DNA from 2 places in the Bacillus nitroreducens genome. Region 1 is predicted to be linked to the other one. Evidence: riboswitches for the same ligand, from Rfam matches in the RefSeq annotation. Region 1 holds a riboswitch; the other holds the start of a gene.
What was found. A riboswitch is a leader RNA that binds a small molecule or an ion and turns the genes downstream of it on or off. The one in region 1 is predicted to bind preQ1.
Positions count from the first base shown of each region.

Region 2: it holds a riboswitch for preQ1, as region 1 does, so the genes downstream of both, queD (6-carboxytetrahydropterin synthase QueD) here and queF (preQ(1) synthase) in region 1, are expected to answer to the same signal.

Region 1 covers NZ_CAXHYI020000003.1:1,127,202-1,131,627, reverse strand. Annotated here, with positions in the region: gene ACWPVE_RS09405 (VUT family protein) at 29-571, opposite strand; gene queC (7-cyano-7-deazaguanine synthase QueC) at 571-1,251, opposite strand; PreQ1 riboswitch class I at 1,298-1,341, opposite strand; gene queF (preQ(1) synthase) at 1,359-1,859, opposite strand; PreQ1 riboswitch class I at 1,983-2,029, opposite strand; gene ACWPVE_RS09390 (EamA family transporter) at 2,119-3,042, opposite strand; gene ACWPVE_RS09385 (AzlC family ABC transporter permease) at 3,438-4,151, shown strand; gene ACWPVE_RS09380 (AzlD domain-containing protein) at 4,144-4,426, shown strand, end outside; gene ACWPVE_RS09375 (RluA family pseudouridine synthase) at 4,371-4,426, opposite strand, start outside.
Region 2 covers NZ_CAXHYI020000001.1:71,511-75,936, forward strand. Annotated here, with positions in the region: gene ACWPVE_RS00365 (GNAT family N-acetyltransferase) at 1-461, opposite strand, end outside; gene ACWPVE_RS00370 (DNA alkylation repair protein) at 515-1,183, opposite strand; gene ACWPVE_RS00375 (hypothetical protein) at 1,323-1,472, opposite strand; gene queE (7-carboxy-7-deazaguanine synthase QueE) at 1,658-2,386, opposite strand; gene queD (6-carboxytetrahydropterin synthase QueD) at 2,380-2,814, opposite strand; PreQ1 riboswitch class I at 2,903-2,949, opposite strand; gene ACWPVE_RS00390 (DUF4177 domain-containing protein) at 3,133-3,318, opposite strand; gene ACWPVE_RS00395 (hypothetical protein) at 3,395-3,571, opposite strand; gene ACWPVE_RS00400 (hypothetical protein) at 3,684-3,893, opposite strand; gene ACWPVE_RS00405 (NUDIX hydrolase) at 3,943-4,314, opposite strand.

The sequences.
Region 1 (4,426 bases):
AAACCATGAAACGTGGCTTTATAAACTTTTATTTAATCATTTCCGCATGGTCCAAATGTTTCAATCGAACCTGGTTTAAAATAAGTGCTCCAATCATTTGAATGATTGTCTTCACGATAATTTGTCCTAATATAGCAGCTGGTACGGCTTCCCAAGGTAGAATATTCGCACCAAGTGGACTTAAACCAATGATCACGAATATAACAGAGTCCAGAAATCCCCCAACGATTCCACTATAAAATACGCGCCAAGCGATTGGTAGTCTTAATCTCGTATAAATTTCTGTGTCTGCAGATTCAGATACAACGAATGAAACGGCTGAAGCCACAACGATTAATAGTGTATCTCCTAGCATGAACGATACCAATGCGGATAAAACTAATGCAATAAAAATAAATAAATACGTTTTTGATCTCCCATATTTATTTTGTACAAGGTCCCTAAGAATAAAAGTTGCTCCAACTAACAGCGTACCCATGGGAACAATGAAAATTCCAAACTGTAAAGGAGCAAGTGCTGCAGTTACCACATTCGCGGCAACAATCGATAACAAATAAAATAGTATTCTCATCATATGATGTCTCCTCTATGTTGAGTATTTGATTTCGCTAAATAGAAATCTTCAAGTCCCTTTTTTCGTAGTTTACAAGCTGGGCATTCCCCACAGCCATCTGCCATAATACCGTTGTAACAAGTTAACGTTCTTTCGCGAACAAATTCCAATGCTCCAAGCTGATCAGCAAGCTCCCAAGTCTGTGCTTTGTTCAGCCACATTAACGGTGTTTCAATTACAAATGTATCATCCATCGATAAATTTAACGTTACATTTAATGATTTCATAAAAATGTCTCGGCAATCAGGATAACCACTAAAATCTGTCTCGCTAACTCCTGTCACGATGTACTTTGCACCTACTTGACGAGCTAACACACCTGCGAATGAAAGGAAGAGTAGATTTCGTCCAGGCACAAAAGTAGATGGTAACTCGCCATCCGTTCCCTCTTCTACCTTAATTTCTTGTCGTGTTAAGGCGTTTGGGGCAAGCTGATTCAGGAGTGACATATCGAGAATATGATGTTTGACTCCGAGCTCAGCTGCAATTTCCTTCGCACATTCGATTTCAAGATGGTGTTTTTGACCATAATTAAACGTTACCGCTTCAACCTCTTCATAACGCTTTTTTGCCCAAAAAAGACATGTTGTGCTATCCTGACCACCACTAAAGACAACGATTGCTTTTTCCCGCTTCATCATTTGACCACCTTTTACGCAAAAACAGCACTCTAAGAAAAGTGCTGTTTCCTTAGTTTTTTTAAGAGGGTAGCTAAAAACCTCTTTCTTCATTTGTAAATTTCTTATTAACGATTATCTATTTTTTCTGGGTTCAAATCATGGTTCATTAATCGATGATTTGCCATTTCTTCATATTTCGTTCCAGGCTTTCCGTAGTTACACCATGGATCAATTGAGATACCTCCACGTGGTGTAAATTTACCCCATACCTCGATGTATCTAGGGTCGAGAAGTTTAATTAAATCATTCATGATAATGTTGACACAATCTTCATGGAAATCCCCATGGTTTCTAAAGCTAAATAAATATAACTTTAATGATTTACTTTCAACAAGTTTTTTATCAGGTATATATGATATATATATTGTCGCAAAATCAGGTTGATGAGTAAGTGGACAAAGACTAGTGAACTCAGGGCAATTAAATTTCACAAAGTAATCACGATTTGAATGGAGATTATCTACTGCCTCAAGTATTTCTGGTGCATATTGAAATAAATATTGTGTATTTTGATTACCTAATAATGTCAAGTCCTTTAATCCTTCTTCGTGGCTTCGGCCAGACATAAAAAAACCTCCTTGCAAATGTTTCCCAAGCATTCTCAAGAGAGGTATCGCCAATCATTCTATAAAAAATACATATGTTAAAACAGAAAAAACCATATCCAATATGGACATGGCATTTGTCATGTTTCCATAGTTTTTTATAGAGGGTATCAGCTATGAACCTCTCCCGTATGCGACTGGGCATTCTTTATCTCAGTTCAATATATAACATTGAATCAAGAACGTCAAATGGAAAATTTTTATGGAACACAGGACAGTTTTACTGTCCCACCTTTTGATTCGTAACATTTTCATGGTCAACAGATTTTTTCTTACGATGACCAAGCCCAATATTTCCCCTAATAATACCACCTAATATGAGCACAACTCCTATCCACTGGATCCAACTCACTTGCTCTAATAAAATGAATGAAGACAAGGTAACGGCTACTGGCAGTTCGGAAGCAACTAAAATCGTCCCAAGTCCTGGTCCAATATGTGGCATCCCAATTGAAAACAACAGTGGTGGAAGAGCCACACCAAATAATCCAAGTAACAGCCCATATGGTGCCACACCCGATAGGACTGAGAAATCAAATAAAAATGTGGGTGGATATAAAGTAAAGACAACTATTAAAGAACCAGTAGACATGAGCGCACTTTTTTGTACTGGTGGGGTATCCTTCTCAATTGAACCACTTACAAAAATTGAAGTTGTAAATGAAAGAGAAGCTAGTAAGCCCCAAAGTATTCCTTCCCATGAAGGGATGGTCCCCTCTTGTGAAACAATGTTTGCAGCTAAGGCTGAACCAATTAGGAGTATAATAATGGAGACAAGCTTTTCTTTGGTAGGCCGTTTTTTATAAAAAAACCATTCAAAAAGTGTCCCAATCCAGACAAATTGAAATAAAAAGATGATAGCTAAGGAGGCTTCGAGCCTCAGCAGGGATTGATAATAAAAAATACCAGTTAAGCCAAATGGAATACCCGCTATTACAATTTTTAAGATTTGTTGAAAAGTTAATTTTTTCTTTTTCGTAAAAAGAAAGAAAATCCAAATAAGGACTGCCCCGAAAAAGAATTGCCCTCCAGTCACATGAGAAGTTGAAAAGTTAGCTGAGTAAGCCAGTTTAACAAATGTCGATAAGACTCCGTAACAACATCCACCCAAAAACACAATTAATGCATAATGCCAAGATTTCAACACCTTTCCCTCCCTTTTTACATAACAAAAAGCCACACAACTCCCAACAGGAAAATTGTGTGGCGAAAATAGAATAGTTCTAGAAAAATCCACAACTAAAAAGTTTTAGTATTCATTTCCACTTCAGTATAGAATCAGCCATGTATTTTTGTCAATAAGTATTTTTCAGAGTGGCATTCTCTATTTGTTATTAAAATAACATTCCAGTTTAAACTTTTCTACCGGTACATGCTTATTATAAAAAACTACTCATTCCAAAAAACTTTTATAGTTATGATTGTATCTGATTCATCAGGATTTTATAAAAAGTAAAATAGCTGGTAAATCTAGCAAAAATATAAGGTTATTAGTATATTAATATAAAACCTCATTTATATTTTAATGGAGGAGAGAAAATGAAATCAAATATACAGGAATGGAAGAGTGGGCTAACGAATGGAATTCCAATTGCAATTGGTTATTTTACCGTTTCGTTTACCTTTGGTATTCTTGCCAAACAAGCTGGGCTGAATCCGTTTGAAGCGGTATTTATGTCTATAACTAATTTGACATCAGCTGGACAGTTTGCTGGGCTCACCCTTATTGCTGGTGCCGCAACAATCTTAGAACTCGCTATCGCCCAGCTGATTATCAACTCTAGATATTTTTTAATGTCGTTTGCCCTTTCTCAAAAGATTGATCCAAACACATCCTTTTTCCATCGCACTGTCATGGCATACGGAATTACGGATGAGGTATTTGGGTTATCCGTTGCAGTTCCTGGAAAGCTTAGCCCTTATTACGCATACGGTGTGATGAGTGCCGCCGTGCCAGGATGGGCTTTAGGGACCTTGTTTGGGGTTCTTTCAGGTAATATTCTACCTCCAAGATTAATTAGTGCATTAAGTATTGCACTGTTCGGAATGTTACTTGCAGTGATAATCCCACCAGCAAAAGAGAATAAAATTCTTTTAGGGCTGATTGTCACTTCGATGATACTAAGCCTTGTCTTTTCAGCACTGCCAACACTATCGTCCATCTCATCAGGTGTTAAGATTATTATTCTAACAATCTTAATAGCAGGTATCGCAGCATTTGTCTTTCCGATAAAGGAGAATACATATGAATAGTACTATTAGTTATATCGTAGTAATGGCCATTGTAACCTATCTCATTCGAGTTTTGCCACTTACACTTGTCAGAAAAGAAATTAAAAATGTCTATATCCGTTCGTTTTTATACTATGTCCCATATGTGACTTTAGCTGTAATGGTTTTCCCAGCTATATTAGATGCAACTGCATCACCCTGGTCTGCCTTAGTTGGCTTTATTATTGCGATTCTTTTTGCCTACTGGGGCGCAAGCTTAGTAAGTGTTGCACTCTTGGCATGTTTATCGGTTTTTC
Region 2 (4,426 bases), on a different contig from region 1:
TCTTCCTGTAATGGCTTGGGGTAAGACATTAATACAAGTGGAACGGAGCTTTGCCCTTGTGCAAGCGCTGGTTGAACATAGCCCCACTTACTAAGGCTAAATCCATTTCGTTCATAAAAGCGGGCTCTTCTTTTTTCGATTTCCCCCTCTGGTGGTTCGATTTCAATCACGACAGGTTTAACCTGTTGTTCGAGAAATGCTTGAAGGAGTTTCGAACCTAGGCCACCATTGCGAAAGCTTGATTTCACAGCAAAATGTTCTAAAAATATAAAGTCAGGACCTTCCCAAGTGGCAAAAAAGGCAGCCAACTCACAATCTTTTTCATAAACAAAGATTTGATAATGTGGGTGGGACAACAATTTCCGTTGTATGTTATATGGCCTAAATTCATCACGTGGGAAAGAGTCTTCAAATAAATGATAAAGATCATCAAATCGTTCTTTTTGTAATATCGTGAGCATGTGACTCTCCTTGAATGGATGATAGAGGAGCTTTTCCAATCTTTTAGTGGAATTTATTTATTTTGTCTTTTATTCACTTCAATCGTTATGAACTCTGGCAAATAGTCGGGCGTACATCCTTTAGCCACCATTTGGCCTTTGTAAAGACCCGTTTTCTCTCCAATTTTAATACAACGCTCACGATGTTTTTCCTCATAAACTCCTATCCAGCCTGCTGTGAAATTCATCGCCCATTGAACTTCTGGTTCTTCCTGCGTAATAGTAGCTTCGATTACAGCTAGCAATTCTTCCGTGTTATCAGGAGGTGTTTGTCCAGTCCATCTCAATCGCGCTTGATAATACCAGAAAGCTCTCCTTTGAAGGGCCGAAGGACTATTTTTCCATGACTCCATCAATGCAATAGTCTTCTTACTTTTGGTGAGCTGATTAGCCATTAACCAATCCATTAAATTATTTCTCTCTTCCAAAGTATGAGTCAGCATATCCTTAACAAGCTTATCTAGGACATCTTGTGCAAGTAGTTTTTTGTCCATAATTAAGATGGCTAATAGTCTAGGCTTGAACTCTTCGGTAGACCAGAGTTCCATGGCAAGTTCGTGATCTTGTTTAATGTCCTTTGCGATTTTTCGTAAATCACCTAGCTTCGATTTACTATCGATCTGTGATAGAATGTTTTCTGCTTTTGATGAGCGGTCTAGCTCTGTAGCTTTGGTTTCACTCATTTTTACAACTCCTTCATTTCGATTGTTTGATGCTATGTACTTATGGGAAATATCAAGAACTCAAGTTTGTATATACTACCATTGGGCATTTATCTTACTCAATTACTATACTACATGAAATATTAAGTTTTTCCCAAACTCACTCCTGAAAAACTCTTTCCATTTCTTTTTTTAGTGCATCATCCTCCAATTCCTCGACAATACCTAATTCTTTAAGAGTAAATGTTTCGGTTGCCTCTACACCTTCGTAACTTGTACTAGTAGATGAAAAGGTAACGGACTTATCCATTCGCTCACCTCAATATGAAATTCCTTCTCTTGTACTAAACTGCTCTGCTTGTTCAATACATTCACTAAAAAAGGCATTAACCCTTCTAGGATTAATGCACTTTTTGTTGAATACCTTACTTAATAAAGATAACTTAATTTGAATGATAAGGTCTAATCAGGAAGATGAAAGGTATCGATTTTTTATTAAACACCCCGTTTATTCCCCCATAAATACGTGTGAAGCTGAGGCAATACTCGTACATCATTCAATTCTGCATGATTCATGACAACATCAACTAATCGTTCGTATTTTTCAATTAGGCGCGGTACCAACTTTTCCTGGTCTTCTGTTTCCAAGTCATCATTCCCTACTTGCAGGAACAGTTTTACATCAGGGTACCTTTTGTGTATGCGAATTGCATATTGTAAATCATCTTCTTCAAAGATAACCACCTTTAGACTGAAGTCACCCTGCTGTTCTTCCTTCAATGAATGGATGATAAAATCCAACGTTTCATAGTTTGTCGTCATTCCTGAGCTAGGTGGCTTAGGCGAAATGGTTAAATCATCTATCTTTGTAAACCATTGCTGCCATCTGCTACCCTGGGTTTCCAAGGCAACCTTCACTTGCTTTTCATGAAGCAAATCTATCAAACTATCTAATTGTGCTAACAATCCTGGATTTCCCCCAGAGATCGTAACATGATTAAAACGTTCGCCGCCCATTTCGAATAACGCATCCACGATTTCACGTGGTTCCATCATTCGTATCAATTCCTTTTCAGAACCGTCCCAGGTAAATTTCGAATCACACCACGAACAGGAATAGTCACAGCCAGCTGTTCTAACAAACATTGTTTTTTGGCCGATCACCATTCCTTCCCCTTGAATGGTTGGACCAAAAATCTCAAGTACAGGTATTTTTCTCATAATGATTTCTCCTTGGGTCGGTAAATACAATAGCTCGTAGGTGTCTCCCTTACAAATACCTGAACACAAGTTGGCTGATTCGGAAGAGAATCGAGATGTTCTTGAATGATTTCATATATCGTCCTAGCAACTACCTCTGTTGTAGGGAAATAAGTAGAATCTTGGTCGGAGAATTTGCTGTCTTCATTCATGACACGATGATCAAATCTTTTGTGAATTAAATCTTTAATCTGTTTAAAATTAACCAAAAACCCTGTGTGATCTAGCTTATCACCAGCAATGGTGATATTTGTAAAATAGGTATGTCCATGCATATTTTGACAGTTACCAGCATCTTCATGTGGAACATAATGAGCTGCAGCAAATTGAAAATCTTTATTTAACTCATATGCGTAAGGATGTTGTGTAACTGGATAAATCTGTTGCAACATGAATCATCACTCCTTCGTATGTTTTTTTGTCTTTCGGAGCTTATATCCATCAAAATAAAAAAAGACAACACTAAGTAGATGCTGTCCTAGCTCCTTAGTTTTTTATAGAGGGATGGAATTTCGAACCTCTCCTGCCAACGCAGACTTCTTTATTCACTTACATGATTACTTTACCATATCTAATACGTAGAATTAAGGAATATTTCTCAATCTCAAAAATAGAGGTCATTTGTTTTGAAATAAACGAACGATCCCATACGAAAAATTGATAACGCACCCGCTAGAAGAGTAAGGGTAAAACTTTTATCCTCTTAAATATTATAGCTTTCTTTCAAAAATGATTTGTATTACTGTTGCCTGCCCACCCGCACCCACTGTTAACGGTGCAAACGTATGCAAACGCCATCCTTCTTGTGCATGTTCTTTAATAATCGCTTCATAGTCTTCTTTCGCTTTACCAGTTAACGCACCAACCTGAATTTGAACGAACTTGTAATCATACATATGATTACCTCCTCTTAAATAAATAGTAGTTAGTTTTCTTTTCAAAAAGACATTTTTGTTTCATTCAATTTATCTACTATTTCTGATTTTTCAGGATATGAATCTCCTCTTCTAGATTTTGAATTTTCTGCTGAAGTTCCTTCTTCGGTTCAGTTATGTGTTGACCTCCTATAACAAAAAGACCAATGACTGTTACAATTCCACCTGCTAAAGCCATAACGAATAAAAAGGTGATATCAAAAATCTCAATCAACTCCTGTATTCATTGTGATATACGAATTCACAAAGACTAGGTTTCAGGTATATTTGTCTAATCTCATACATAATATGCAAATATTCTTGAGGTTTTCTTTGTACAAAATGGATTAGGGCATTTCTAGTGTCAGCTTTTCTTTCATTTTTTCAATTACAGTTCTATAGAATGTAACTTGATGAGGAACGAATTTTTCCCTTCCAACATTCTCATGAATATACACTTTATTTCCGTCATCCTTCATTTCAAATCCACTAATCTTGATCGTTTCTCTTTCACCTAACCAGAGTTCTTCAAAATGATGAAAATTGACTTTTACCATTCCTGCAACTTCGTCTTCCTGGAGAGTAAAGTCATCAAGGTAGTGTGGACTACAAAAAGACGTGTGCTATTTCCTTATCGATAAAATTTTCCCTGATAACCGTGTAGTCGACGACTCCCAAGGGGATTAAATCCTGAAAGGAAAGATCAATCCCAATTTCCTCCTCGATCTCTCTTATCCCATCTTCTACTCTTTCATTCGCCAGTAAATGCCCAGCAGCCGTTATGTCCAAGAGATTAGGATAATCCTTTTTATTTTTGCTACGAAGTTGTAAATATAGCTTATAGGTTCCCTCTTCTTCACAAATAAACCAACAGTGAAATACTTCGTGCCAATAACCGAGTCTATGTACATCTTCACGAGATGCAATACCAATGTGATTTTTATTTTCATCAAAAATTCTTAATTGCTCCGTTTCCACACGTTTTCCCCTCCAATGTATAAGTTTTAAACATATTTCTTGTGGGCCGATTCGTTAACTTCCTACCTTTTAACAAAAAATGCTTTCACCCTTCTTGGATAAAAGCACTCAT